2 regions of the Gilliamella sp. B2969 genome follow, and region 2 is predicted to be linked to the other one. Evidence: riboswitches for the same ligand, from Rfam matches in the RefSeq annotation. Region 2 holds a riboswitch; the other holds the start of a gene.
What was found. A riboswitch is a leader RNA that binds a small molecule or an ion and turns the genes downstream of it on or off. The one in region 2 is predicted to bind thiamine pyrophosphate.

Region 1 (16,457 bases), on a different contig from region 2:
CCCACGAAGCATTACCCCATTGTTGATTTAGTTCTTTTCTTGCATAAGCCGTCATACTTGAAATCATAATTGCACCCTAAAATTGAAAAACTTGCTGGGCATTGTATCACAAATTCTGTATAATATGCTCTTAGCTTAGGCTAAACATCAACGTAATCCAGTTGATGTCCTCCTAAATGATTAGCTCAATACGATAATTTTTTAAATTAAACTGCTGGAGAATTGCATGCGCCCGTCTGGTCGATCTGCGGAACAAGTCCGCCCAATCAAAATAACCCGTCATTATACTAAGCATGCAGAAGGTTCTGTATTGGTTGAATTTGGTGAAACCAAGGTACTTTGTAATGCCACTGTTGATGAAGGTGTTCCACGCTTTTTAAAAGGTCAAAATCAAGGTTGGGTTACCGCCGAATATGGTATGTTACCGCGCGCGACCAATTCACGAAATCAACGCGAAGCAGCTAAAGGTAAACAAACAGGCCGTACAATGGAAATTCAACGCCTTATAGCGCGTTCATTACGAGCAATGATTGATCTTAAATTACTCGGTGAATATACCATTACTTTAGATTGCGATGTCATTCAAGCTGACGGTGGCACCAGAACGGCGTCTATAACTGGTGCTTGTGTCGCGCTTAATGATGCCATCAACCAAATGTTGGTTAAAGGACAAATTAAACAAAACCCAATCAAATCTTTAGTCGCTGCGGTATCTGTTGGTATTGTTGAAGGCGAAGCATTATGTGATTTGGAATACATTGAGGATTCTAACGCAGAAACCGATATGAACGTGGTCATGACCGACGATGGTCGAATAATTGAAGTACAAGGCACGGCCGAAGGCGAACCGTTCAGCCACGATGAATTATTGAAATTATTAGATCTAGCTAAAAACGGCATTGCCGCTATTATTGAAGCACAAAAGCAGGCCTTAAAAGATTAATTGGAGATAATCGATGAAATCATATAAAAGTGAATTTATAGAATTTGCTTTAGAAAGGCAAGCATTAAAATTTGGTGAATTCACCTTAAAATCGGGTCGTAAAAGCCCCTATTTTTTTAATGCAGGACTGTTTAACACTGGCAAAGATCTCGCTTTATTAGGTCGTTTTTATGCAGCAGCATTAACCGATGCTAATTTACAATATGATGTCATTTTTGGTCCAGCCTATAAAGGTATTCCTATCGTCTCATCAACGGTTGTTGCACTTTCAGAACACCATAATGTTGATGTGCCTTACTGTTTTAATCGCAAAGAGGCGAAAGATCATGGTGAAGGCGGTAATTTAGTAGGAAGTTCTATTTATCAACAGCGAGTTATGTTAGTTGACGATGTAATTACAGCCGGTACAGCCATTCGTGAATCAATGCGAATACTTGAAGACAACAAATCTAAATTAGCGGGTGTGCTTATCTGCTTGGATCGTCAAGAAAAAGGCCGCGGTGACCTTTCAGCTATTCAGGAGATTAAACAAACTTATCAATGTGATGTCATTTCAATCATCACACTAGATGACTTGATTCAATATTTATATAAAGATCCTGCCCGCCAAGACCAAGTTAAACAGGTCGAGGCTTATCGCGCGGAATATGGTATAAGGTAATTACTGGCTGATGTTGTTTAAAAATAGATTCAATCAAGCGCTTTTAAAGCGCTTTTTTTATCTTAAACAGTGATAAAACAATAGTAATAAATAAGTTAATCGACTAAATGAGGATGAAAGGTTTTTAACTATTACTTCGAATGACTTTGCACATAAAATTTGGCATTATCATAATGATAAATGATCTGGGAAAAATCGAAAGGCTCACCGGCCGAAGTATAAAAGATCTCCTCAACACATAGCGCGGGATCACCCGCTTTTAACCCTAAATAGGTTGCAACATCTTGCTCTAATTTTATCGCGTTAAAATATTTATCCGAAAATCCGATATTGATATTACACGTCTCTTGTACATAACTAAATATAGAATGCTCTGCTATTTGTTTATTCAAATAAGAGACTAATTTTTTGCGATAATAAGATTGTTCAAAGCCATAGACTTCACCATCGACATAACGTAAACGTTTAATAAAGTATACGTCTTCGTCATCACTGCATTGCAGATTTTCTTTAACTTTCTGGTTGGGCTTAATGATATCAACATTAAACACTTCGGACGATCCGGGTAGATCATTTAAATCAACACTAAAGCCATGGCTTTCTAGAAAGTTAAGATAACCACTCTTTTTAGGTTGACGAACAAAAATACCGCTACCTTGAATCTGGTAAATAACACCATGACGCTCTAAACGATTAAGGGCTTTTATAATCGTAGTCCGGCTAACCTGATATTGATTTATTAATCCTTCAATATTAGGTAACTGGGTATCTTTAGGCATTTTTTGTTGATAGATAGTTTGCTTAATTTTTTCAGCAACATCTTGATATTTCAGCATGGCGAACTCTTTATTCTTCTTATAAGTAAACGTTATCTATTTTATACAGGTTAATAAGATTTTTAAACTAAGCGAATGAAAAGTTAGATCTAGATCACAAACAATATAATTGGTCATTAACAATTTCAATTTTATCGATAAGATAAGCTTACTAACCTTTTTGAGGAGTAAAATCGATGTCGTCAAAAATCAGAGACTATAATCAACTCGCTATTGATATTCTAAATGAGCTAGGAGGTGAAAATAATATTGTTACCGTAGCTCGCTGTACTACGCGTCTACGAATTGTTACCCAAAAAACACCTGAACACGCTAAAGAAACCATTGCTAAAATGCCAGGAGTCATCACGGTAGTTGAAAAAGGTGGACAAATTCAGATTGTTATTGGTACCAATGTTGAAAAAGTTTACAACGCATTTATAAAACTCATTAACACGGATAACAAAATTGAAAAAAATGCCCAAAGCGGAATGTTAAATCGCATTATTGCAACCATGTCAGCTGTTTTTGCCCCATTTGTTTATGTTCTAGCTGCATCAGGGATTCTACAAGGGATCTTAATTTTAATTAAATTAGCTTTTCCTCAGTTTGCAACAACCGGTACCTGTCAAATATTCAATTTTATTTCATGGGCACCTTTTGCTTTTTTACCTATTTTTATTGCAATTACTGCCTCACAACACTTTCGTTGTAATATTTATATTGCGGTCGCTTGTTGTGCAGCTTTATTATCGCCAACATGGGCAGAACTTGCGGCTTTAATAAAATCGGGACAAGAAATTGATCTATTTGGTATCGCTTTATCTGAAACCACTTACACTTCAACCGTATTACCACCCCTATTTTTAGTATGGTTGCTATCTTACCTTGAACGATTTTTAGAACCACGTTTACACAGCATTATTAAACCACTGTTAATGCCTCTTATCTGTTTAGTGATTATGGTGCCACTAACCTTACTAGCTATTGGACCAGTAACAGCAGGTGCCGCTCACTATATTGCTCATGGCTATAACTGGATAGTTAACCTTGCACCATCTGTTGCAGGTGGAATAATTGGCGCTGTATGGCAAGTCTTTGTCATATTTGGCGTACATTGGGGTATTACGCCTGTTATCATTGAAAATATTAACCAGTATGGTCAAGACTCATTCCAAGCTTTCCAAACTATCGCCGTTATTGGTCAAGTTGGTGCTGCATTAGGTTTTTATTTGAAAACTCGCACGCAAGAAATGAAAGGGGTATCATTATCCGCTTTCGTGACAGGACTATTTGGTATTACCGAACCAGCCATTTATGGCGTTAATTTACGCTTTAAAAAACCTTTTATTTATGGTTGCTTATGTGGAGCACTTGGCGGGATTGTTGCAGGTTTGTTTTCACCCTATTACTATACTTATGCCGCATTACCTGGACCATTAACTATTGTCAATGCGATTAATCCTGAACATCCTGGATCATTTATTGGTGTTTTAATTGGATCAGCAATTGCATTATTCGGTCCTGTGTTGATAATCCAAATTTTAGGAACGGGTGAAGCGAAACAAGCACAGTCAAATGAGATTGAAAATGATACCCCCAAATTAGTATTGGGCGATCTAGAAATAACAAGTCCAATGTCAGGTAAAGCATTACCACTGAGTGAAGTCCCTGATCCTGCTTTTGCTCAAAAACTTATGGGGGAAGGTATTGCCATTGAGCCAACTGATAATCATGTATATGCGCCTGATGATGCACAGGTTACCGCTGTGTTTGCAAGTTCTAAACATGCTATTGGTTTAACATTAAATAATGGCGTTGAATTACTGATCCATGTTGGAATTGATACCGTTAATTTGACAAATAATGAATTTAGTTATCATGTAGAACTCAATCAAAAAGTGAAAAAAGGTGATTTGTTAATTAGTTTCGATCCAAAAGCGATCAAACAAGCAGGATATCCACTAATTACACCAATTATTATTGTCAATACCGATCAATATCAACAAATTATTTTAACGGAAAATACAGAAGTTACACCTAAAAATATCATATTTAAAATTAAGCAATAATAGGGAAAAAGTTATGAAGCAAAAAACATTTTTATGGGGTGGAGCGTTAGCTGCCCATCAATTTGAAGGCGGTTGGAATGAAGGAGGCAAAGGCCCAAGTGTTGTCGATGTAATGACAGCGGGTGCCCATGGTGTTCCAAGACAAATAACTGAAGGTATAGAAGCGGATAAATTTTATCCGAATCATACTGCTATTGATTTTTATCATCACTATAAAGAAGATATTAAGCTATTTGCAGAGTTAGGTCTAAAATGTCTGCGTACTTCCATTGCATGGACGAGAATTTATCCTAAAGGGGATGAACTTGAGCCTAATGAAGAAGGACTAAAATTCTACGATGCGGTATTCGATGAATTAATTGCCCATGGCATTGAACCCGTTATCACCCTATCGCATTTCGAGATGCCACTGCATATTGCCCGTCACTATGGTGGATTCCGTAATCGTAAAACCGTAGAGTTTTTTGAGCGTTTTGCTATTACCTGTTTTGAACGTTATAAACACAAAGTCAAATACTGGATGACGTTTAACGAGATTAATAACCAAATGGATACCAGTAATCCAATCTTTTTCTGGACTAATTCAGGTGTTCAAGTTAAACCGGGCGAAAATCCTCAAGAAGTGCTTTATCAAGTTGCGCACTATGAGCTGTTAGCGAGTGCTAAAGCTGTGATTGCTGGCAAAAAAATTAACCCAGATTTTCAAATTGGTTGCATGGTATCTCATGTACCTATTTATCCGTTTTCTTGTAATCCTGAAGATATGATGGCCTCAGAAATTGCAATGCATCAGCGCTTCTTTTTCCCTGATGTACATGTTCGTGGCTATTATCCAGCATACGCATTAAAAGAGTTTGAACGCGAAGGCTACAAACTTGATATTACTGAAGAAGATTTAGCTTTTTTAAAACAAGGTACTGTTGATTACATCGGCTTTAGCTACTACATGTCAACTGTCGTAAAAGCTGATGTTAAAAATGATAACCGTGATAATATCGTCAATGGTGCACTACCTAATGCAGTTGAAAACCCTTATATAAAAAGCAGTGACTGGGGCTGGCCAATAGATCCTGAAGGTTTGCGCTATACACTTAACCGTTTATATGATCGCTATCAGTTACCTTTATTTATTGTGGAAAATGGTTTTGGTGCAATTGATGAATTAGAACATGATAATCAAATTCATGATAAACCTCGCGTTGAATATCTGGGCGCACATATTAAAGCAATGTTAAAAGCTATTGACTATGATGGCGTTGACGTGATGGGCTATACCGCATGGGGAATTATTGATGTGGTTTCTTTCACTACGGGTGAAATGAAAAAACGTTATGGCGTGATTTATGTCGATCGTGATAATGAAGGTAACGGCACAATGAAACGCTATAAAAAAGATTCATTTCAATGGTATAAACACGTCATAGCCACTAACGGCGCTGATTTAAAATAGTGCCGTTCATTGCTTGATTAGACACAATGAGGATTTTATTACTACAGGTAAAATCCTCATAGACACGTTATATTGTTAACCGTCAGCTAACACAATGATTGAGTGACAAACATTTTCAGAATCATCAAAAATTAAAAATTAACTGTTTATCCAATTGTGGGTCAATTAATGTAACATGAAAACCAATTAACCTGACACCTCGATTATTACGCCTTTCTTGCCATACTTTATAAGCTTGAGCAATTAAATCTTGTTTATCTAATTTTGGCCAGACGTGTTCTTGAGTGGTTAATTGAAAATCATCGAATTTGAATTTGACGCCTTGTCTTGCAATCGATAGATCTGTTCTAACTTTACTTAACCTTTTCTCTAATTCATCATACAGGGGATCAAGTTGGTCTAAACATGCTTCCCATTGATAAATATCATCGATTAACGTGCGTTCAACCCCTACCGATTTACGTTGTCGATCATTACAGACCTCACGTTCATCAATACCTTGGCATCGTTCAAATAACACTCGACCAAATTTACCAAACTGATTAAGCAGCTTGGTAAGATCGTAATTAACAACATCGTTACAAGTAAATAAGCCCAATTCAGTCAGTTTTTTTTCGGTCACTTTACCTACACCGGGAATTTTATTAAGTGGTAACTGTGCAATAAAATTGTTCACTTGTTCGGGTCTAATGACATACTGACCATTAGGTTTATTCATATCTGATGCAATTTTTGCGAGAAATTTTAAAGGTGCAACACCGGCTGAAGCTGTTAATTCTAGTTCATTAAAAATAGCTTGGCGTATATCTTGGGCAATAAGCGTTGCTGAACCATGACAAAGTTTACACTCTGTTACATCTAAATAAGCTTCATCAAGCGAAAGTGTTTCAATTGCAGAAGTATAACGCGCAAATATTTGGTGAATCTGATTTGATACCTCTTTATAAACTGCATGTCTACCAGGAATTACTTTAAGATTAGGACATAGTTTTATCGCTTGTGCTGTTGACATCGCACTATGTACACCAAATTGACGTGCTAAATAATTAGCTGTTGCAACAACACCTCGTTTGCGCGGATCGCCGCCTACTGCAATAGGTAAATGACGATAACGAGGATTATCTCGCATTTCAACTGCAGCATAAAAACAATCCATATCAATATGAATAATTTTTCGCATAATGGGTTTAATTGTACTTAAGATATAACTGTATAAATATACAATATCATATCTTAAGTACTCGTGCAAACGGACAATAAATTAGTGTGATAATTTATCAAAATCGATCAATCCATTTTTATCATAAGGATCGCCTATCCACCGAGTTGATTGATGAAAGTTAGGATTAACAATACTTTTTTGTGGTTCATATAAGTTATAACTCAGTCCAGCTAAATCAGACCAAGTATGAATCAAATCTTGGGTACTGTATTTACGATCAACATAATTTTGATAATTATTAGGATGCGTTGCCCGCCACTGCGGTGATTGCCAAAGCATAAATGGTACGGTGTACATGGTTTTCGTTGGTGCTTTTTCATTACGACCTAATACATCATAAGGTGGAGTTTGGTATACATCTTCACCATGATCAGAAAAATACAAGATAAAACCATTTTCGTGGCTTTGTTTAAACATTTTAAACAATGTTGTTGTGACATAATCATTATAACTGACCGCATTATCATAACTATTATAAACATCTAACTTATCGTCATCTAAAGAATGAGCAATGCCAGTTTTATCGCGAAAACGGTCATGTTCGCCATCTTTTGGATAGCGAAACTCATATTTCATATGTGTACCAAGTAGATGAATAACAATGAATTTCTTTTCTGCTGGATCGGCTAACACAGCTTTAAAAGGCGGAAAAACTGACTCATCATACTGCCTTGAACTTTGATTGCGATCATTATTCATATAAAACTGCTCATCAGCCTGTTTTGAAAACATAGTTAACATAGTATTACGTTCTGTCATTGTCTGTTGATTAGTAATCCAAAACGTTTTATAACCCGCTTGTTTCATCAAATGTATTAATGAAGGGGTGGTTAAATACAATTCGGGATGCTGCTCATCTGCAAAGGTTAATGCTTGTTGGAGAATTTCAATAGTATATGGCCTTGAAGATACAACATCATTGAATACTAATAAATCTGGATTATCCTTTTTAAATTGTTCAATTTGAGGCGTCGTATCGCGTCCATAACCATAAATCCCCATGCGATTACGAGTAGTTGACTCACCAATCACTAGCACTAACGTTCTTGGCGTATTACCATTAGCATCGGTTAAATTTTCTAACTTTGGTATGGTTTGCAAGTGATTTAAGATATCTTCCATGTTAGATAATTGCGAACGATAAGCTAAATAACTATTGATTAATTGCCAAGGCACTGTGGTTTCCATACGTGTTAATAAATGTTTATACGCCTTTTCAAAGGTTGTTTTTTTCACAGTGACACTAATTACTACCGGCATTATCGCGTAAATAGCAATTAGCATAGATACTATCCACTTGGTACTACTTTTAACATAAACAGGTTTGACTTTTTTCCACAAATAAATTGCAATTAAAATATAAACAACAAGGATAACCACCAATTTCCAACTTAAATATTGTTGAATAAATTCATGTGATTCATTGAAGTTTGATTCCGCCATCACAAAAAATACACTCTGTGAAAATTCTTGTCGGTAAATGACAAAATATCCAATTGAAATCAAAGACAGGCCACCAACAATTATTCCATAAACAGCTGCGATTTTACGGGTATAATTAGGAAAAAACAAAACAGGAATAAGCCAAATCAAACTATAAATTATTGCATCGCGCAAACCAATAAAGTTGGAGTGTCCAGATAAGGCTATATAAAGTTGTAAAGCACAAGAAAAATAGCAAAAAAATAGAATGATAAAAATAAGATTTGACCAACTAAATTTTGCAGACTGGTTAAATTTTTGCATAACTTTTTTTTCAACAAGGAATAATTAAGTTTTATAAGTTATCTTTTCGAGATTAATAAAACCTTAAGGTATTTATTAAAGTTAATAATTAATAACAACCCTAGTTACTAAAATAAAAAAACTTAATATATAATTGATCAAGTTATCACTAAATTAACATTATTATCATATTAGTCAATTTTTATACCTAACAATTTTGCAACAGCACTATACTGTGGTTGCATTAATTGCGCAGGCCGTTCATTAAAAATAATCTGTCCATCTTCTACCACTAAACAACGCGAGAAATAGTTCAATGATTCATCTAGATAATGCGATACCATCATTAGCGTTAAATCATACTGATGACAAATTTGATTAACTAACAATAACATTTCTTGACGTAAAGCTTGATCAAGGGCTGAAAAAGGCTCATCCAACAATAAAATTGGACGATGTTGTATCAAACAACGAGCCAGCGCTACTCGTTGACGTTGCCCCCCTGATAATTGTTCTGGATAACGCTCTGAAAATCCAGCCAATCCGACTTGTTCAAGAATATTAGCGATTGTATTTTGCTCAGCTTGTGTAAGTTTTAATGATGGTTTAATTCCTAAAGCGATGTTTTGTTGAACTGTTAAGTGACTAAATAAATTATTGTGTTGAAATAACATCGACACAGGGCGTTTGCCCGGCGCAATTTTTGTCATATTTTGATGATTAAGTTTAATTGTGCCTGAATTTGGAAAAATAAACCCAGCGATTAAACTCAATAAAGTACTTTTACCTGCACCACTTGGTCCAACAATCACGACGTGCTCTTTTGCTGCAATATTAATTTCAAAATGCATATTAAAATTATCGTAATGATAATTTACTTGATTAAGTTCGATCATAATCCATCACAACCATTAAGCTAAAAGATAACATCAATAAAATTGCAGCCGTCACAGTACCTTCTTGATAATGATAGTGTGATATTTGCTCATATAAATAATAAGGTAAGGTGGTTAAAGCTTGCCCACCAAACAAAGCAATAACACCAAAATCACCAAATGACAAAATAACAGCAAAAGCAAAACTCATTACCATCAACTTTTTTAATGCCTTAAATTCAATCAAGTAAAAATGTGTTAAACCTTGAATATTAAGCGATTGGCAAAGTTGCCAATAACGTAAACTCACTTCATACATGGGGATTGAAAGATTTTTTAATAAAAAAGGTAACGCCATCAGTGCGTTACACAACATCACTAATATTGAAATAATAATTATATTGTCGGCATATTGAAATAATAATAAGAAAAGCCCTGAAGCTAAAACCATACTTGGAATGGCCAAAATTAATGAACCAATTAACATTAAACGATTGCTCCATTTAATTTGTTGATTAATCAATAATCGGCTATTGGTCCAAAGTAACAATAATGCAAGAAACATTGCAATAAAAGCGGAACCTACTGCAATGATAATTGAGGTAAGCAGTGCTTTTAAAAGTACCGCTGTTAATAACGCAAATTTGAAAAAATAAATACCTTCAATCAATATTGTAACCAACGGTAATAAAATAAATAAACTCCCAATCAAAATGATGACATAACTGATCAATGATAAATAGTAAGGAATCGGAACTTGATAAGTTTGATGAACAAATCGAATATGCATTTTTTTGATTCGATTTATTCTTTGCATGATGATAAGAAAACCAATACAACAAATTAGTTGCAAAAAAGAAAGTAACACGGCTTGTATAAGATCAAAATCACGGATCGACTGATATATTGCTACCTCAATAGTGGTATATTTTGGCCCGCCACCAAGAGCTAACACGATTGCAAAACTTGAAAAACATAACATAAAAATCAGTGCTGCCATTGGTAAGATTTGTCGACGCAATAATGGCCATTCAACTAACTTAAAAAAAGTAAAAGCAGAAAAATTTAACTGAGCAGCTAACTGTTTTTGTTCGATAGGAACACTTTTTAAGGATTGATAAAACAAACAACAAGCATAAGGAAAATTTAAAAACACATGGGCTAATAATATACCTTTCAAACCATAAATTGATAATTCAATTGGTAGGTTCAAAAATTGAAAAATTAACGAAACGATACCATGCTGACCATACACTGAAAGCAAACCAGTAACCACAACTAAAGTCGGTAAAATAAAGGTAACCGGCATTATTTTGATGAGTAATCCTTGACATGGAAAGCCTACCATAGCTAATGCTTTCGCCATCAATACTGCCAATATGATGGCTAAACAAGTTGATAAACCAGCTTGCAAAACTGTTACCCAAATAATATGCAGTAAATAATGATCAAAATAGATGCTTATATTATCGGTTCGAATTGCAAATCCCCAAAGCGCAATAAGTGCCGTGCCTAATATGAGCAAAATCAAACCAACAGCACTGATACCTGGAATTAAGGATTGAAATTTCAATATTCGTTCCGATGACATTATTTACTGACAGCAACTTGCCATTCACGCACCCAAGATTTTTGATTTAATTCAACTTGCTTTGCATCAAATTCAAGGGCTTTTTTCACTGTATCAATCTGTTGATAAGCTGCTGGCAAATCGGTTTTTATGATTGGATACATGACATTTTTTTCAGCAAATTGACGTTGAATCTCGGGTGTTAATAAATAATGTAAAAATTGGCGAGCTAACTCTGGTTGTTGTGTATATTTTACAATGGCAGCCACTTCAACTTGACGATAATGCCCCTCATCAAAAATGGCGGCAGCAAAACGATGATCGTTATCAGAAATTATATGTGCAACAGGGGAAGTGCTGTAACTTAATACTAAATCTGCTTCATTTTTCAAAAACATGCCGTAAGATTCGCTCCAACCTTTTGTTACTGTTACGGTATTTTTAGCTATTTTTTGCCATGCTTGCGCAGCATCATCACCATAAACTTTTTTAACCCACAGCAGCAAACCTAATCCAGGCGTGCTAGTTCTAGGATCTTGATAAATGATTTTCCAATGATCTTTATTGTCAACTAACTGTTGCATAGATCGCGGTGGATTTTTTATCTTCTGTTTATTATAAATAAAGGCAAAATAACCGAAGTCATATGGCATAAACTCATTATCCCACCAGTCAGTATAGAGATTATCGGGTTTGTCGATCTGATGTGGAATAAAAATATTCGTTAATTTTGCTTGCTCAAGTAGATTATTATCCAACCCTAAAACAACATCAGCATTGGTTTTATCACCTTCAAGCTGAATACGATTTAAAATTGAAACACCATCACCTAACGTAATTACTTCTAGCTGACAATGACATTGAGCTTCAAAACCCTGTTTGATAGCTTCTCCAGGCCCCCACTCCGACATAAACGAATTATAGCTATATATTGTTAAAGTCGGTTGCTGTGCGCCAGAAAAATGCGACCAAAACAATGATATAAGTAGAACAGTTGATAACAACAAATGACGAAACATTTTGCCTCCAAAATAGCAAGTAAAAGACAAAAGGTTTGAGCAGATATAATAACTCAAATCCCTCCGCTGGCATGATCCAGTTCAGGTTCGACGGGTTATGTTAACACAACTAACACTCTCAGCCCATTAGGGCACCCCGTTGAGAACAGCATTAGTGTAGTCGGTGAAGGCTTAATTGTAAATAGTTGTTACTCACTGTTGCCATTCAAACTTCTTTGCCATTTTAGAATAAATTAACTTAAACTTACCAGTGTTGATCTTATACTGCTCTCCTTTACAAAATTCCGGTTTAGGATCTTTTATTAGTCCAGCTTCATCACCATATTCATGTTCATCATCATAATAGTCAGTCACATAATGTTTTAGGTTTATCGTTAAATCCTTATTGACCGAAAATTCAATAAAACAACTCACATCCTCATAAGAATATTGACTATCCAAAAGCACCGCATCAAGCAATTTACCTTGTTCATCATAACTAGTTAGTTGAATATTGAGTAATGGGGTATCAGATATCCCATACCAATTATAAATAATCACTTAAAGACAATTATTCCGCATAAAACCACCTACTTCGTAATAACGAATTCCTTCATGAAAGGGAATAAATTCATAGGACGTATTTTGGATCGGGAAATCAATCTCTTGCTCATTTAAAGGTCAAGTGAGTTTTGCATACTTATCCAAAAGGACATTTTCACCATGATTATTTGATTTATAGTATTTTATCAATTGTGAGGAGGTTATCGGTAGTTTGAGCTCTTGCAGATTGTTATGGTCTTGGGCAAATGCCAAAGTTGAAAAGACAAAAAGCATTGACAATCAGTTAGTTAAATAAATTTTGGCACATGTTTTCTTTTTATTTTTTTCTATTTTATAGTTAAGTTAATCTATCACCCTTAAATTAAAAAATTTTTGTTTATAAAAAAATTAGCTATTTACTTGTCCTTAACTAATCCCACAGTGACAATTTATCAATTTATCAGTATTATATTGGGCATTTTATTTTAATTGATTAGGTTCAGTGTGAATATTCAACAACTATTAACACAACGTGTTTCCCAAGCAATGATTATGGCCGGTGCTGATAAAAACTGTGACGCTTTAATCAAGCAATCCGCTAAAGTTCAATTTGGTGATTATCAAGCAAATGGTATCATGTCTACTGCTAAAAAATTGGGAATGCCACCACGCGCATTAGCTGAAAAAGTTTTACAACATCTTGATATTGATGATATTGCCGATAAAGTGGAAATCGCTGGGCCGGGTTTTATTAATATCTTCTTAAAAAATAGTTGGATTGCTGAACAAAACGAAGTCGCGCTAAGTAGTGATAAACTCAATATTACTTTACCCGCCAAACCTCAAACTATTGTGGTTGATTACTCGGCCCCCAATGTTGCTAAAGAGATGCACGTCGGTCATCTACGCTCAACCATTATTGGTGATGCCAGTGTACGAGTATTAAGCTTTCTTGGTCATAATGTTATCCGTGCCAACCATGTTGGAGATTGGGGAACCCAATTTGGGATGTTAATTGCCTATCTTGAAAAAATGGAAAATGAACATGCCAACGACATGGAGCTTTCAGATTTAGAATCGTTCTATCGCGCAGCTAAAAAACATTACGATGAAGACGAAGCCTTTGCCGAAAAAGCCCGTAATTATGTAGTAAAACTTCAAGGTGGTGACAAATATTGCCGTGAAATGTGGCGAAAATTGGTTGATATCACCATGACGCAAAATATTGCCACATATAAACGCCTTAATGTCACATTATCGATTGAAGATACAATGGGCGAAAGCATCTATAACAGCATGCTACCAGGCATTGTTGCCGATCTAAAACAGAAAAAATTAGCGGTTGAAAGTGACGGTGCAATCGTTGTATTTTTAGATGAATATAAAAATAAAGAAGGCGAACCCATGGGCGTTATCATCCAAAAACGTGATGGTGGCTATCTTTATGCAACAACCGACATTGCCTGTGTTAAATATCGTTATGAAACACTTCATGCTGAACGTATTTTATATTATACCGATTCACGTCAACATCAACATTTAGAACAAGTTTGGGATATCGTGCATAAAGCGAAATATGTACCAGAATCCTTAAAACTTGAGCATCACATGTTTGGTATGATGTTAGGTAAAGATGGCAAGCCGTTTAAGACGCGTTCTGGTGACACTGTTAAATTAAATGATCTACTTGATGAAGCGACAGAACGAGCGACTACTTTAATTCGAAATAAAAATCCAGACTTAACCGATACTGAGCTTGCCCAAGTGGTTGACGCTGTAGCAATAGGTGCGGTCAAATATGCTGATCTTTCCAAAAATCGTACCACCGATTATGTGTTTGATTGGGATAATATGTTGTCATTTGAGGGAAATACGGCCCCTTATTTACAATATGCTTATACACGCGTGCTTTCTGTATTTAGAAAATCAAATATCAGCGAAGACAGCTTAAGCGGCACTATTAATTTAGGTACGGATAAAGAGCGAGCATTAGCAATTCGATTAATACAATTTGATGAAACTGTATCAAACGTTGCCGCAGAAGGCACACCACATGTACTTTGCGCCTATTTATACGATATCGCTACCCTATTTTCTAGTTTCTATGAAAATTGCCCTATTTTAACGGCGGAAAACGAAAACTTGAAACAAAGCCGCTTAAAATTGGCTTCGTTAACCGCTAAAACCCTTAATATCGGTCTTGATATGTTAGGAATCAAAACTGTCGAAAAAATGTAACATTAGCATACCACCGATAAAATTCATCATCGGTGGTTTTTTCATTAAAACACATAAATTCTTTTAAAATTTTTACACGCTGATATATTAAAGAACGCTAAAAATCCAATTCATCCATATACTCTTTAGTGTTAAACAAAGCAATACTACACTTTTTGAGATTGACAATAAATCGCATAATGCTTTTGTTGGTCTCGATTTTTGGACAATAGATTATTGATATAAAATAGGTAGTTATTGATTAAAAATCCTGTAATACCAAAATTAAATTTTATATAAAAGCTTGAATTTGGGATAAAAATCTAAAAAATAATACTTTAACCATTTCATTTATTTACATATTTTTATAAGAACGGCACTTGATATTAAAAATAGTTTAGTTAGAATTCTTTCAAATTATTTAAGCAACCAAGAGTAGTTGACCATGACAAAATATAAATCAACAGTCCTAAACAACATTGTTGATTTATTGTTAATCCTCCATCTTAGGGGGATTTTTTTTATCTATTATTTTATCTAATTTAGCTCAATTGAATCGTAGAGGCACATTATGACCGATAATAAAAAGATGTTATTAACCAGTCGAGATCAAAGTTTAAAAGCATATTTAATGAATAAAATTAAACAAAATGGCGGTTGGGTTAATTCACATATGCATGCCGATCGTGCTTTTACGATCACTGTTGACAGTTTTGATGTTTATCAAAAGCAGACTTTAATTGAAAAATGGGATACGTTAGATAAAGTCAAAGCATCGATGAGTGAAGACGATTATTACCGCCATTTCAGCATGGCGGTTGAGCGAATGATCGAACAAGGGGTCAGTGCCATGGGATCATTTGTCGATATCGATCCAATTGCAGAAGAGCGAGCAATCAAAGGCGCACTAAGAGCCCGTGAAACTTATAAAAATGACATTATCATAAAATTAGTCAATCAAACCCTTAAAGGTGTTATTGATAAAGAAGCACGTTACTGGTTTGATAAAGGTGCAGATTTAGTTGATATCATTGGTGGATTACCACGTCGTGATGAACGTGATCATGGTGAAGGAATGGGGCTAAAACATCTTGATGTATTGATGCAAACAGGAAAATCATTAGGCAAAATGGTCCATGTTCATGTTGATCAATTTAACTCCTCAGACGAGATTGAAACCGAACAACTCACCGATAAAACTTTGGAACATGGCATGCACGGACGCGTAGTAGCAATTCATAGTATTTCAATTACTGCGCATAGTTTGGAATATCGTCAAAAACTCTATAAAAAAATGAAAGAAGCGAAAATGATGGTCATCGCTTGCCCATTCGCATGGATCGATAGCCCTCGCCGTGAAGAACAA
Region 2 (16,457 bases):
CGATCTTCTTCACGTAAAAATGAGCCGACGCTTGTAACGCCTCCTGAAGTGAATAGTGTAAGTTCAGCTGATGCCAATACTACGCCTGTCACTGACGGACTAAACAGTCCAGCGACAAATGCAATGCCAACAGAAAGTGCTGGTATTGCAACCCAGACACCAACTGAAAATGCGTTAAATCAAACAAATACGCAACAACAACTGGATATTCCTAGCGATACAGGTAGCGACTTAGCGAACACATATACGCCAACTGCTCCTTCAGTTAATCGTGATATAACAACGTCAACAAATAGAACGACAACAATTAATGACATTAACGGTAGAACCCATGTTTCACACCAAACAGATAGTCATAATCGAAAATCAACTAATAGAAAAGACGAAAAAACCAATACCGCTAAAAATGCCAAGATAGGAAACGATCGTTATACAATTCAGCTTAGTGCTTCTAAATCGGCTGAAGGTCTAAGAAAACTTGTAAAACAAAATAATATTACTGATTATCATATTTATGAAACTAAACATAAAAATGGTACGTGGTTCATTTTAATCAAAGGCAATTATTCATCAAGAGATGAAGCTCATAAAGCGATGAAATCTTTACCAGCAGCACTCCAAAAAGATAAACCATGGGTTAAATCTGGAGCCGCTATTAACAAAGAAAAAATTGCAAACAACTAAAGGATATCGTTCATTTATCCGACTACAAAGAAAAACTAGGAGTAACCGTTGAAAAAGCAACGAGCCTTTTTAAAATGGGCAGGAGGAAAATATGAGCTTGTGGACACAATTAGGCGATATCTCCCTGAAGGCGATCAATTAATTGAACCTTTTGTTGGTGCTGGATCAGTATTTTTAAATACACATTATAAAAGCTATATTTTAGCTGACATCAATCATGATCTGATTGCATTATTTAACTTGTTAAAATCCAGCCCAGATCAATTTATTAATGATCTTAAATTATTATTTACTCATCAGAACAACCAGTCTGATGCCTTTTATCAACTGCGTGATGTATTTAATCATAGTAAAGATCAATATATACGTTCACTATTATTTGTTTATTTAAATCGACATGGTTATAACGGCTTATGCCGTTATAATAATAGTGGTTTTTTTAATGTACCATTTGGTCGTTACAAAACTATCTATTTTCCAGAAAGAGAACTCTATTTTTTTGCTAAAAAAGCTCAAAATGCCCAATTTATTTGTGCTCCTTATTATGAAGTAATGAAAAAAGCTAAACAAAATTCCGTAATTTATTGTGACCCTCCTTACCTTTCAGCGGGTGATTCGGCGGGTTTTACAGCCTATTATTCGAATAATTTTGGCTTTGAAGAACATAAAAAGTTATCGCAACTTGCTGAAAATATCGCCTATCAAAATGATATTCCGGTTCTTGTATCTAATCATGATACTTCTTATACAAGAAGCTTATATAAAAAAGCACGTCATCTTTATCGGGCCGAAATGCGTCGTTCGATTAGCTGTGCTGGTGAAGGGCGAAAAAAAATTGACGAGATTTTAGCACTATATCAAAAATCTTAAACGACAGGGATGAGCTTTTAGCACAAGAGGTTTTATCATGAAAGAATTTATTATAGCCCCATCAATATTATCTGCTGACTTTGCTCGGCTTGGTGAGGATACTCAAAAAGTACTTGATGCAGGAGCAGATGTTGTTCATTTTGATGTAATGGACAATCACTTTGTTCCCAATCTTACCATGGGCAGTATGTTTTGTAAGGCTCTGCGCGATTTTGGTATAACAGCACCGATAGATGTCCATTTAATGGTTACCCCTGTTGAGGAGCTGATTATTTCATTTGCCAAAGCAGGTGCAACGAATATTTCTATTCATCCAGAAGCGACTATCCACTTAGATCGTTCTTTACAATTAATCAAAGATCATGGCTGCACAGCGGGTATTGTGCTTAATCCTGCTACACCTTTAAACTACTTAGATTATGTGATGGATAAAGTCGATATTATTTTAGTAATGGGCGTAAATCCTGGTTTTGGTGGGCAATCATTTATTCCATCAACATTGAAAAAACTACAACAAGTAAGAGAGCGTATTAATCAATCTAAACAAAATATTCGTTTAGAAATTGATGGTGGTGTAAAAGTTGATAACATTGCCGAAATTGCTAAAGCTGGTGCAGATATGTTTGTTGCAGGTTCAGCAATATTTAGTCAACCAGATTATAAAACAGTGATTGATGCAATGCGTAAAGCGCTATCAGGAGTGAATCATGCCTAAACTCGACGATATTCAAGCCATCGCCTTTGATCTGGATGGAACACTAGTGGATAGTGTTCCTGGACTTGCGCTTGCAGCCAAGCATATGCTTGCCGATTTAAAATTAAATACGATAACCAATGAACAGGTTAAAAACTTTGTAGGTAATGGCATTGATGTGATGTTAGAACGCATATTTAAAGCTATCAATGTCCAACCTTCCAATGAAATGTTTTCACAAGCCAAGGCACTCTTTAATCGACATTATGATAAGGTTATGGATGTAGAAACTAAGTTATTTCCACACGTCAAACAAACCTTAAAAGCATTACATGACAACCACTATCCACTTGCTTTAGTCACCAATAAACCTGCACAATTTTTGCCTGATTTACTGACTTCTTTAGGAATAAAAGAATACTTTTCGTTAGTCTTAGGGGGTGGTGATGTGATCAAATTAAAACCTCATCCAGCTGGACTTTATCAAGTGATGGCGACCTTTGGTCTATTTAGTGATCAATTATTATTTGTGGGTGATTCTCAAAATGACATTATGGCAGCTAAAAATGCACATTGCCCTACTGTAGCATTAAGCTATGGTTATAATTATGGAATATCGATTGCAACAAGTGATCCCGATTTCTTATTTGATGATTTTAAAGATATATTAACGTTATTACCTCATCCCAAAGCTGATGCAAAAAAATAATTAGCAAAAAACAGAGCATAAATAAATTAGGAATAAATTATGAGTAAACCGATTGTATTTAGTGGTGCACAACCTTCAGGAGAACTAACACTTGGCAACTATTTAGGTGCTTTAAAAAATTGGGTTGCGCTACAAAACGAATATGACTGCATTTACTGTATTGTCAATCAACATGCGATAACCGTAAGACAAGATCCACAAAAATTACGCAAAGCAACGCTAGATACAATGGCATTATATTTGGCATGCGGAATCGATCCACAAAAGAGCACTATATTTGTACAATCTCATGTTCCTGCCCATGCAGAATTAGGCTGGGCGTTCAACTGCTATACCTATTTTGGTGAACTTAGCCGCATGACGCAATTTAAGGATAAATCATCACGTCATTCAGAAAACATTAATGCTGGTCTATTTGATTATCCTGTGCTTATGGCTGCTGATATTTTGCTATATCAAGCCAATTTAGTACCGGTTGGCGATGATCAGAAACAACACCTTGAGCTAACACGTGATATTGCTATGCGATTTAATGCACTTTATGGTGATGTTTTTACTGTACCAGAGCCATTTATTGCTAAAGTTGGTGCAAGAGTGATGTCATTACAAGAACCAACCAAAAAAATGTCTAAATCTGATGAAAACCGCAATAACGTGATCGGCCTACTTGAAAATCCAAAAGATGTGGAGAAAAAGATCAAACGTGCGATGACCGATTCTGACGAGCCACCAGTAGTTCGCTATGACTTAAAAAATAAAGTCGGCGTTTCTAATTTATTAGATATTTTAACTGGCGTTACAGGTAAACCGGTAGCAGAGCTTGAAAAAGAGTTTGAAGGAAAGATGTATGGTCATTTGAAAACGGAAGTAGCAACGCAAGTGATCGATATGTTAACAACATTACAAGCCCGTTATCATGAGTATCGCAACGATGAAAATTATCTATTTTCTATTATGCGTGAAGGCGCTGAAAAAGCGCGCGCTAAAGCCGAGCCGACCTTGAAAAAAGTATACGATGTAATCGGTTTTGTTTAATAGCGAGTCGAATAAATAGCACGAATTAAGGGTAAACTTAAACAATATTAATTGACATAAGTACGCTTGTCATAAGATGGCAAGCGTAGTAAAGTCATTTAACGATGATAGGTCTGTTATGAAGATTATTATTCTAGGTGCAGGACAAACCGGCAGTGCATTAGCTGAGTATCTGGTTACCGAAAAACAAAACGATGTTACTGTCGTTGATGAAGATCATGACAAACTGCAATCACTACAAGAACGCTTTGATTTACAAGTTATTTTAGGAAAATCTTCATACCCTCAGGTATTAGAAAGCGCCGGTGCCGAATCCGCTGATATGCTTGTTGCTGTAACCAATTCTGATGAAGTTAACATGATGGCCTGTCAAATTGGTCATGTCATGTTTAAAATACCGCAAAAAGTTGCCCGTATTCGAGCACCTGAATATAACGACGAAAAATATCCCTTCTTTAACAAAGATTGTATTAATATTGACCACATCATCGCACCCGAAAATTTAATCACTAATCATGTCAGCCGGTTAGTACAATATCCAGGCGCTTTACAATTTGCCTCTTTTTATGATAATCGTGTCTGTCTGGTTGCAGTCACTGCTTATTATGGCGGTGCATTAGTGGGCAGTGAATTATCTGAACTAAAAGAGCATTTACCGCATGTAGAAGCTCGAGTGGTTGCGATATATCGAAAAAATCGTTTTATTCGCCCAATCGGTTCAACCTTAATTGAAGCGGGTGATATGGTCTATTTTATTACCCCTCCGGTGAACATAAAAGCCGTAACAAGTGAATTACAACGCTTAGAAAAGCCCTATAAACGTATCATTATTAGTGGTGGAGGCGGTGTTGCTGTCGCTCTAGCCAAACGCTTAGAAAACGATTATCAAGTAAAGTTAATTGAACGTAATGCTCAACGAGCTGAGTTTATTGCTGAACAGTTGGTCAATACAACCGTATTACATGGCGAATCTTCAGACCAAGAACTCCTCTCACAAGAACAGGTAGAATTAACCGATCTCTTTATCGCTGTCACCAGTGATGATGAATCTAACATTATGTCATCAATGCTGGCTAAACGAATGGGCGCTAAAAAAGTGATTGTTTTGATTCAACGGCAAGCTTACCTAGAATTGATCAATGATAGTGTGATTGATATTGCTATTTCACCACAGCATGCCACAATCTCTGAGCTTTTAAGCCATGTAAGACAAACGGGTATCGTCAAAGTCGTTTCACTCAGACAAGGGGAATCCGAAATTATTGAAGTTGTGGCGAAAGGCAATAGTGATACATCAAAACTTGTTGGTAAAAATATCAATGGATTAAAATTACCTTCAGCTGCAACAATTGGTGCAGTAGTACGAGGTGAAGATGTGATTATTGTTAATACTGATTTAACTATTGAAGATAATGACCACTTAATCATCTTTTTACCTGATAGAAAAGCCATAACCGATATTGAAAGATTATTACAATAATCTTGTTTAAAACTGATACTCAGTTCATAATACACAAATTGTTTTGACTCGGGGTGTTTTTTGTTTGATACAAAAAACTGAGATTTTACCCGTTGAACCTGATCTGGATTATACCAGCGTAGGGAAGTCTAAGCCGTTAACCTTCTGATTGGCAGATTCTTCCTAACCTGTTATAAGTTGTATTAATCGTTAAGGAAAGAATATGTCAGAGATAAAAACCTTTCAGGCTGAGCACGCCACACCATTTATTCACCTTGTTAAGCAGCAACGCCCATTAGTGCATTGCATCACCAATGAGGTCGTGCAAAATTTTACCGCCAATATCTTACTGGCAATTGGTGCATCGCCAGCGATGATTATTGCCAAACAAGAAGTGAAATCATTTGTCGATATTGCCAATAGCTTATTAATTAATATTGGAACACTGCATAGCAATATTGCTGAAAGTATGCTGTTAGCTGCCGAACAAGCCCAACAAAGCCGAACACGCTGGGTGCTTGATCCGGTTGCCGTTGGACCTGCCTTAGCTTACCGCACTGATATCGCTCAACAATTATTAAAATACCAACCGACAGCGATTCGGGGTAATGCCTCTGAAATTTTAGCGCTAAATGGCGAACATTCTTCTTCTAAAGGTACCGATAGCCAAGATTCGACAACGGTTGCATTAACGGCAGCTCAACAATTGGCTCGTCGTTATCAAACCATTGTCGCCATGACAGGCGATATTGACTATATCACTGACGGCGAGAACACCTATCGCATTGCGGGTGGAGATATTGCATTAACGTCTGTTACCGGTACAGGTTGTTCATTATCCGCGATGGTTGCTGCGTTTATTGCTTGTGGTGCTGATAGTTTAGCTGCCACAGCCAGTGCTTGTTATATGATGAAAAAAGCTGGTGAGCGAGCCAATAAACAGCAAGGACTAGGCAGTTTTGCTGTGTCGCTTATCGATCAGCTTTCACTTTTTGTTGATGGTTCAAAATAGGGCAAGCAGATGAAAAAACAACTCGATTTAACCCTCTATTTAGTGCTCGATCCGCAATTGTGTGGCGGTATTCAAGGTATGCTTAATACCACCAAAATTGCCATCGAAAATGGTGTAACTACCGTACAATTAAGATCAGAACAAGAACTATCAGGTAAAGATTGGTATCATGCAGCTATGCAGCTCAAACACCTTTTAAAAGACACACCAGTACCGCTACTTATTAATGATCATGTCGATATCGCATTAGCGATAGACGCTGACGGCGTACATATTGGACAGCGTGATCTACCTGTTGCCGTTACTCGTCAATTAATCGGTGCAAATAAATGGCTCGGCTTTTCTGTTAGTAATCAACAACAACTTGATGCCGTTGAATGGCAATTGGTTGATTATTTGGGTATTGGGCCAATCTTCCCAACTTCAACCAAAAAAGATGCGGCCTCCGCCATAGGTACTGCACAATTAGCTGAACTTGTGAAACTCAAACAGTGTCCTGCGGTTGCCATTGGCGGAATTGGTTTATCCAATGTCACTGAGGTCATAAAAACTGGTATTGAAGGTGTCGCAGTAGTATCCGCTATTTGTGGTCAAGCAGATATTGCTAATGCCAGTCAATCGCTACTGACCAAAATTCAACAAGCAAGATAGGAAATCAAAGAATGACAACAGTTGCATTAACCATTGCCGGCTCCGATCCTAGCGGTGGCGCTGGTATACAAGCAGATTTGAAAACCTTTTCGGCGTTAGGTGCTTATGGCATGTCAGTGATCACCGCATTAACCGCACAAAGCACGCAAGGCGTCGATGCTGTTTTACCTGTCTCGCCTGAATTTGTAGAAGCCCAATTTAATACTCTATATCAGGATATCAATATTGATAGTGTAAAAATGGGCATGTTAATGAATAAAGAGATTGTGACAGTGGTTCATCATCTCTTAAAAAAAAATCCGATTGCCAACATCGTACTTGATACTGTCATGGTGGCTAAAGGCGGTCATCCACTACTGAAATCTGATGCGGTGAATGCAATCCGTGAATTACTCTTACCATTAGCCACCGTTATCACCCCGAATCTACCAGAAGCGGCTGCCCTGCTCGATTGTCAAGAAGCCCAAAATGAGGACGAAATGCAGGCACAAGGACATGCCTTGCTAAAATTAGGTTGTAAAGCGGTATTAATCAAAGGTGGGCATTTACTTAGTCAAGAAAGCCCAGATTATTTAATTACTCCAAACCAAACAATTAGAATGGTATCGCCTCGTATCCAAACTAAAAATACGCATGGTACAGGATGCACTTTATCAGCTGCAATTACCGCATTATTACCGCAACACAGCTTGCCAGATGCCATTCAACAAGCAAAGAACTACTTACAAGGTGCAATTAGTCATGCCGATGATTTATCGATTGGCAAAGGAATTGGTCCAACCCACCATTTTTATCAATGGTGGTAAAAGCTAGCGAGCAAAATAATGGATTACTTGATGCTTGATTACCCGTTATTAGGGAAAATCATGACAGTTTGAGAGTTGAACGGGTGTGGGATTGCCAAGCTTTGCAATCCCACATAGGATTATTTAACATCTTCGGCTTTATTTGTACTGCAATAAAGTGTATTTTCATGAGATACGTTATTGCCGTATTTATCCTGAGAATAAAAAATCCAACAGCTTTTCATCGATGAGTCAATTTTTTGCACCAATTTAACCCTACTTCCAGAGTAGTCACAACGAACATAAAAGTTCTCATTAGGTTTAAATTGTTCAACCTCCCAGATAAACTGATATTTTTTAACGCCATTCTTTTTACTTAGCAAACGTTGATGGGGTCTTTGTATCACCGCCGGATCGTCTAGATAAACATTAATACCCCAAAAGTCCTGTGAAAGGATAGTCTTATCGATATCAGAAGCATCAGCATATTTGCTCTTACCAATCAGGTCCCAACCTTCTGGCATGTTTACCATTTTTTCTCGAACATCGATCGATTTTGGGCAATCAATTTGGTAAGCATTGACGGTAAAAACCATTGCAAACCCGACAATGATTGTAACGATCGCATTTAACGTTTTTCCTTGCATATTGTTCATCCTTTTAAAATTTTTAGGCACATAATCAATTATTTTAGCCTAATTGAGTGAAAATCATGATGAAATAGAGTGTTAAACTAGGGGGATTGCAATGACTAGCGATCCCACATAACATTAATGATTATCACCCCTTTTATTGGTACTGCAATAAAGTGTGTGTTCACTATTTATCTCATTACCAAGCTCATCTAAAGAGACGTCAGTCCAGCAGCTTTTCATCGATGTATCAATTTTTTTTACTAATACAACCTCACTGTTATAATAGAAACATGAAGCATAATAACGATCAGTATCTTCAGGTCGTAAACTTACGTCCCATTCATTGCGATATTTCTTAAAACCTTTCTTGTTATTCAGCACATAATCCTCAGATTTTTGTACCACTAAAGGCTCTCCCAAAAAAACACCTACACCGGTAGATTTATGTGAAATGTTTTTCACAAAACCACTATTCCAAAATTCTTCCCTATCAGCTGCCCCCCATCCGTCTGACATGTTTTCAACTTTTTCTTTAACATCAATCGATTTTGGACAATCAATTTGGTAAGCATTGACGGTAAAAACCATTGCAAACCCAACAATGATTGTAACGATCGCATTTAACGTTTTTCCTTGCATATTGATTATCCTTTTAAGCATTGCAGGTAAATAACATTTTGAAATATTGAATATTTACGGCAATTATGGCGAAAATATCGACTTAGTCAAGTAGATTTAATCATTGATAATTGCATCTATCATTATCATGATTTTGAGTGGGGTTTTATTGAGATTGCTTTAAGTGAAATACATTGCAACCATGAATAGTCAACAAAAATATAGCAGAAAACAAAAAAGGGATTTTAGCGAAAATCCCCTTTTAATTTGACTTAATATTTTGCCACATGCTACACAGTAAAATCACCGGATAGTTATCTACCATTAAACTGATTAAAATTAATATGAAATACCCACAAACTCATAACCGGCTTCATTGACTGCTGCAATTGCTGCTTCTTGCGAAATGCTACCACCCTCAATATCAACTTCATGTTTGGCTAAATCAACCGTCACCTTAGCTTTGGGATCGATATCATTAATCGCCTTAGTAATTGCTTTAACACAATGCTGACAAGTCATATTATCGACTATTAATTTCATGATAGACCTCTCTAATCAATCTGATAAAATCTACTATTAAATAAAAATTCATTTAACATCATTTAAACGTTACACAAAGAACCATTCTTTTAAATAATTGTTTTCGGTTGTACCTATATAGCATTATATATAACTAATTTTTAATAAGTTCAAGCTGAGTTTTATTAATAACTTTGTATAGCTAAAGAAGGCAATATTTTTTATTATTTAATGTAACTTTATCAAAGGAAAGAACATAATCAATATTTTGCTCTAGAGTCATAGTTTTACCACGAATACAAAAAGAGTAACGTTCATACCAGACGGTTGACCATAAACGCCAATTTTTATTATTTGACCAGCAGGTAAGTAAACTTGATTAGCTTTATTTTTGCCTTTCACCTTTATGTTCATTCCCAAATTTTTTACTTTTGGTCTATTTGTTGTTTTACCTTCAGTATATAGATAACCAAAATTAGGTTTTATTACATCAAAATTGATAATACTAAAATGATACCAACTATCATAATCCCCTACAAGCATAACCCTTGCCCTTGGTTCATTAGCACTTGGCTCTACATATTGGATAACTTTTTTATAGTCCATAAGGCTACAACCAGTTAATTAAATTAGTATAATTAAAAGAAAAATTTGACTAAATAGTTTTTCATAAATCATCCAACTTATACAGTAATCGCATTACACGCATACTAGATTATTTCTATTCTATACAAAGTTATTATAATTACGTTTCTTCTAGTTAGAATCTAATGTTAATACAACAAACTATCCTTGTTATATTGATAATATTCACCTCTTTTGAGCATTAAATCTTATATTTCAAATACAGCCCAGTTGAGTTTATACAGTGAAAATTATGGCAATAATTAGAATAATTATCGATTTATGTTATTTTCCAATACAAAACGAACTAAATATCCGTCCAAGTAAATCATCCGAAGTAAATTGACCCGTTATTTCACTTAAAGCTTCTTGTGCTAACCTTAATTCTTCAGCTAATAGTTCACCTGCATGAAATGTCGTGAGTTGGTACTTACCGTTATTTAAATGTTCAGCGGCTTTTTCTAGTGCCTGTAAATGGCGACGACGGGCTAAAAATCCACTTTCTGTGCTACTGGTATAGCCCATGGCTTGTTTAAGATGTTCACGTAATAGCTCAATGCCTTCGCCTGTCCGTGCAGAAAGTTGAATCAGTGAGTAGCCATTTACTTCACTAAGACCAAGTTGTTCACCTGTTAGATCAGCTTTATTACGAATAACTGTCATCGGTATATTTTTAGGTAAACGTTCAATAAACTCAGGCCATAATTTTTCTGGGTTGGTTTCGGTTGTTGTAGTACTATCAACCATAAATAGTACGCGATCAGCTTGGTTTATTTCTTGCCAAGCCCGTTCAATACCAATACGTTCGACTTCGTCACTGGCCTCACGTAGCCCTGCTGTGTCAATAATATGCAATGGCATGCCATCAATATGAATATGTTCACGTAACACATCACGGGTAGTGCCGGCGATATCAGTAACAATAGCCGCATCGCGCCCTGCTAATGCATTAAGTAAGCTCGATTTACCAGCATTGGGGCGCCCTGCTATGACAACTTTCATACCATCACGTAATAACGAACCTTGCTTCGCCTCTTGTCTGACTTCATTTAAGCGAATAATCACTTCATCAAGCTGAGCTTCAATTTTGCCATCAGATAAAAAGTCTATTTCTTCTTCGGGAAAATCGATGGCAGCTTCAGTAAAAATCCTTAAATGAATTAACGATTCAACCAATGCATTAACTTTTTGTGAAAATACCCCTTGTAATGATGAAATTGCCGATTTTGCAGCTTGCTCAGAACTGGCATCAATCAAATCGGCTATCGCTTCCGCTTGTGCCAGATCCAATTTATCATTCATAAAAGCACGTTCGGAAAATTCCCCTGGTCTTGCTATACGCACATCAGCAATTTCTAAAATACGTTTCAACAGTAGATCTAAAATAACGGGTCCACCGTGGCCTTGAAGTTCAAGTACATCTTCACCAGTAAATGAATGTGGATTGGGGAAGAATAAAGCAATGCCTTCATCTAACGTTGTCCCGTCAGAAGCTAAAAAAGGTAAATAATGCGCATATCGTGGCTTAGGTAAAATGCCTAAAACTGCTTTAGCAACCTCTTGAGCTTTAGGGCCAGAGATACGCAATATACCAACCCCACCACGACCAGGCGGTGTTGCTTGTGCAACAATTGTATCTGATTTCATATTTTTCTTTTTTCTAAAAAATTAAAAAGCAATGTGTTCATCATACCATGTACACATTGCAAATACAGTATTTGTCGAGTGTTTACCGTTAGCAAACTAGCAAAATCATTGTTCGGTCATCAACAAATTATTGATAAATTAATTAGTTTGGGAGTATGCAGCATGACCATTTTTTATGGTTGTGACTGTCTTGAATCGTTGGGATGATCGAAGAGCCATGAATTAAGTAATGCCAGTGGTTCTCGGATCAATGCTAAATATCTATCAACGTTGTCATAACTTAAATGACTTGATAAACCAGATACATCTTCGATACCAAATCGTTTAGCTAACATTATAGAGCGTAATAGATGAAAATCGTTAGTCGCAATTACGGTTTTACTTGGTGGTAAAATATTAAGTACATTATGTATTTGTTCCACAGTACGTAGTGATTTATCTTCAATATAGATTCTCGATAAATCAATGCCTTTATTGAGCAAATAACGAGCCATCACACTGGCTTCTGTAGCTGACTCATCTTGACCTTTACCACCACAAACGATGACTTTAGTTTCGGTATTATCGTTTAAATAATTTACTGCCGAATCTAAGCGAACTTGTAAACTGGGTGATGCTTCTGCTGGGTTACCAACTACTTGAGCGCCTAAGACAATCAACACATCAGCGTGACTCTCAGGTTTTTTAAGTGCATAAAGATAAATAACAATATTACAAATAATGAAATATGTTAAAACAACCAATACACCATATTTAATAAATTTTAGCATTTAGATTCACACCCTTTTTTATAACAGTATTGAAAATGGTCATTAACCAATCCCATCGATTGCATAAAAGCGTAACAGATCGTCGAACCAACAAAACTAAAGCCTCTTTTTTTTAACGCTTTAGACATTTTATCTGATATATCAGTAGTAATAGGAACTTCGCTTATATCGTTGAAATGATTAATGATTGGTTTGCCACCCACAAATGACCAAATAAATTGTGAAAAATCTTCACCATTATTTTGCATTGCAAGATAAGCTTTAGCATTTTTTATAATACTATTAAGTTTTAATTTATTTCGAATTAATCCCTTATTTGTAAGTAATTTATCGATATCTTGCGCTGTTAATTGAATAATCTTTTTAGGATCAAAATTAAAAAAACAGCGACGATATTCATCACGTTTTTTTAGTACGGTAATCCAAGATAAGCCTGCTTGCTGACCTTCCAAACAAATTTTTTCAAATAATTTAAGACTATCGTATTGTGCAATACCCCACTCATTATCATGATAGTCAATATACAACGAATCATTTGAAACCCAACTACAACGTGTTATTTCATTATTTTTCATCAAGTTATTACCTAATAAATGAATTTTTTTAATATTCATTTGAAAAAACATTATACATAATTTAGCTATAGTAAATTATAAATCAAATAGTCGGTTTTATAACATCCATTAAATTTTTTTATGATAAAAAAAAACACATTTTTTTGTGGCAAAATGAGCGCTTTATATTTAGTTTTAATCAAAAAAAGTATATTTTTTTATTATCTATCTTAATTTAACAATAATTATAAGGTCTTTTCATGAGTCAATCTGAAATCAATGCGCAGTGGCAACCCAATGCCCGGCCATTAAACAGTAAGGATTTAAAAACATTAGTTTTATCCTCTTTAGGGGGAACGTTAGAATTTTATGACTTTGTTATCTATGCGCTATATATTGATACCATTGTCAAACCACTCTTTTTACCCCACACTTTATCGCCATTGACTTTAAATCTTTTTGCGTGGGGTATCTTCGCTGTTGGTTATTTGGTAAGGCCTGTTGGTGGCATTATCATGGCTCATTTTGGCGATAAAGTAGGACGTAAAAAAATGTTCACTTTAAGTGTAGCAATGATGGCGTTACCGACATTTATCATTGGTGTTTTACCTACTTATGAAATGATAGGTATTTTTGCACCATTATTGCTATTAGTGATGCGTATGCTGCAAGGCGCAGCTATTGGTGGTGAAATGCCAGGTGCATGGGTGTTTATTGCCGAACATGTGCCAAAACAGCGCTATGGTTTAGGTGTCGGCACATTAACATCAGGCATTACGGGTGGAATTATGCTCGGCTTTATTGTAACAATTATTATTGATCTTTATTTTACCAAAGAAAATATTTTAGATTATGCTTGGCGTATTCCATTCATTATTGGTGGTATTTTTGGTGTGATTTCAGTTTATTTACGTCGATTCCTATCAGAAACACCAATTTTTAAAGAATTAGCTGCCCGTAAGGCTATCGAAAAAAATATTCCTGTGGTTACGGTACTACAAAAACATAAAACTGCATGTATTATCGTAGCTTTATTAACTTGGTCATTATCCACTGCAATCATGGTCGGTATTTTAATTACTCCTGGCCATATTGTTGGAGAAATGTATCACTTTTCCAATCTTGATTGGCGTATCGGTGGTTGCATTGCGGCTTTGACACTAACAATAGGCTGTGTTATTTCTGGTTGGCTTGATGATAAATTAGGAACAAGTAAAACAGTCGTAATAACCTGGGGCGGACTTGCAATTGCCAGTATCATTTTCTATAGTTCACTGACTGCTGATATGTCGTTAGCAAAACTGTACTGCCTTTGGGCGATATTTGGACTATTTATTGGTTCTATTGCCATGACACCAATTATTGGTACCAGAACATTTCCACCAACTATTCGCTATTCAGGCTTATCATTTTCTTATAATTCAGCATATGCACTATTTAGTGCCATTACACCTACATCAACCATTTATTTATTGAGTCCTGACCATTTATTAGGTAAATATAGCTATTTAGGTGCGGGAATTTACATCTCATTTGTTGCGCTAATTGCAGTAGCTGTTGGTTTTTATCCTCTAGCTAAAAATGGCTGGCAAAACGAAGCGGATCATTAATCATTTTAGTAAAAAAAGCAGATCAAATAGATCTGCTTTTTCTTTAAGTTGTCACTTTAAAATTTGAATAGTATTATCGCATTGTTACAAACTCTTCTGCCGCAGTTGGATGAATAGCAACAGTATTATCAAAATCTTTTTTGGTTGCACCCATTTTAAGCGCCACAGCAAAACCTTGCAGCATTTCGTCCATACCATAACCCATACCATGAATTCCGACAATTTTTTCGTCTTTACCAACACACACTAACTTCATTCGGCATGGTTGGCGATGCGTTGTGACCGCAGTATACATTGCAGTAAAAGTTGAGGTATATACTTTTACATTTTGCTCACCAAATTGCGCAATGGCTTCAGGTTCAGTTAAACCAACCGTACCTATTGCTGGATGAGTAAATACAACTGTTGGAATATTAGTATAGTCTAAATGTTCATCCACTTTATTATTAAATAATCGTTCAGATAAGCGGCGTCCAGCTGCAACGGCAACAGGTGTTAGAGCGATAGCACCTGTATCATCGCCAACAGAATAAATACCTGGAACATTAGTATTTTGATATTTGTCGACCATAACAAAGCCATTATCATTAGTTTTTACCCCTGCTGCGGATAAGTTTAGATCGTTGGTTGCTGGTTCTCGACCAATTGCCCAAATCACACAATCAACAGTATAACTTTCGCCATTTTCTAACGTTAATGTTAATGAATTATCACTATTTTTAGTAACAGACTGAGGAATAGCAAAAGTATGCAAAGTTTGGCCTTCTGTCTTAATAACCTCCATTAATGTCTCAACAATAAGTGGATCAAAAGAACGTAATGGTGTCGCTTTACGAATAAATTGATGAGTTTGTGAGCCTAATGAATGTAATACACTGGCAATTTCACAAGCTATATAACCCGCACCCACAACTGCAACACGCTTTGGTAATGCTTTCAATGCAAAAAAGCCATCAGAAGTAATACCATACTGCGCACCAGGAATGTTAGGTATAGTTGGTTTACCACCAACTGCAATTAAAATATGATCCGCGCTATAACATTCACCATTTACTTCAACTGTATGTGAATCAATAAATTTAGCATATCCTTGAATCACATCCACCTTATTTTTACGTAGCACGTTATCATAAGATTGATGAATACGATCAATATAAGCGCTTCGACTTGAGATTAATTTGTCCCAATTAAATTGATTTATCGTTGTATCAAATCCATAATCTGGACCATAATGTTTTATTGCTTCGGCAATTTGCGCACCATACCACATCACCTTTTTAGGTACACAACCAACATTAACGCAAGTACCACCTAATAATTTTGCTTCAATAATTGCGCATTTTTTTCCGTATGACGCCGCTCTGTTAACTGACGCAATACCGCCACTACCACCACCGATGGCAATATAATCATAATGTTTCGTCATTCAATATCCTTAATACTCGTTGTCTTCATTTAGCTATAGCTTTGCACAAACGAGATAATAAAAAAAGTATTAAATTTAAAATTTAATGATAGTTATTAACGATTGATTATGCGACCAAGATTTGCATTTCCGAATAAATTCAAAAGTAATAA

Region 1: another riboswitch for thiamine pyrophosphate. It lies ahead of thiB (thiamine ABC transporter substrate binding subunit); the one in region 2 lies ahead of thiM (hydroxyethylthiazole kinase).

Annotation. Positions count from the first base shown of each region.
Region 1 covers NZ_JAFNOP010000004.1:143,921-160,377, forward strand. The annotation lists gene J3U66_RS04980 (YicC/YloC family endoribonuclease) at 1-67, opposite strand, end outside; gene rph (ribonuclease PH) at 227-943, shown strand; gene pyrE (orotate phosphoribosyltransferase) at 957-1,604, shown strand; gene J3U66_RS04995 (GntR family transcriptional regulator) at 1,736-2,440, opposite strand; gene J3U66_RS05000 (glucose PTS transporter subunit IIA) at 2,617-4,491, shown strand; gene J3U66_RS05005 (6-phospho-beta-glucosidase) at 4,505-5,941, shown strand; gene dinB (DNA polymerase IV) at 6,066-7,121, opposite strand; gene cptA (phosphoethanolamine transferase CptA) at 7,203-8,909, opposite strand; gene thiQ (thiamine ABC transporter ATP-binding protein ThiQ) at 9,080-9,784, opposite strand; gene thiP (thiamine/thiamine pyrophosphate ABC transporter permease) at 9,771-11,336, opposite strand; gene thiB (thiamine ABC transporter substrate binding subunit) at 11,354-12,352, opposite strand; TPP riboswitch at 12,393-12,501, opposite strand; gene J3U66_RS05035 (hypothetical protein) at 12,545-12,892, opposite strand; gene argS (arginine--tRNA ligase) at 13,379-15,112, shown strand; gene J3U66_RS05045 (amidohydrolase family protein) at 15,663-16,457, shown strand, end outside.
Region 2 covers NZ_JAFNOP010000005.1:3,514-19,970, forward strand. The annotation lists gene J3U66_RS05385 (SPOR domain-containing protein) at 1-684, shown strand, start outside; gene J3U66_RS05390 (Dam family site-specific DNA-(adenine-N6)-methyltransferase) at 733-1,554, shown strand; gene rpe (ribulose-phosphate 3-epimerase) at 1,592-2,269, shown strand; gene J3U66_RS05400 (phosphoglycolate phosphatase) at 2,262-2,957, shown strand; gene trpS (tryptophan--tRNA ligase) at 2,997-3,992, shown strand; gene trkA (Trk system potassium transporter TrkA) at 4,069-5,472, shown strand; TPP riboswitch at 5,512-5,614, shown strand; gene thiM (hydroxyethylthiazole kinase) at 5,675-6,463, shown strand; gene thiE (thiamine phosphate synthase) at 6,473-7,114, shown strand; gene thiD (bifunctional hydroxymethylpyrimidine kinase/phosphomethylpyrimidine kinase) at 7,126-7,920, shown strand; gene J3U66_RS05430 (STY0301 family protein) at 8,040-8,546, opposite strand; gene J3U66_RS05435 (STY0301 family protein) at 8,670-9,173, opposite strand; gene J3U66_RS05440 (heavy-metal-associated domain-containing protein) at 9,492-9,695, opposite strand; gene J3U66_RS05445 (hypothetical protein) at 9,954-10,280, opposite strand; gene mnmE (tRNA uridine-5-carboxymethylaminomethyl(34) synthesis GTPase MnmE) at 10,584-11,945, opposite strand; gene J3U66_RS05455 (YdcF family protein) at 12,119-12,715, opposite strand; gene J3U66_RS05460 (DNA-3-methyladenine glycosylase I) at 12,709-13,290, opposite strand; gene J3U66_RS05465 (MFS transporter) at 13,530-14,879, shown strand; gene gorA (glutathione-disulfide reductase) at 14,953-16,305, opposite strand.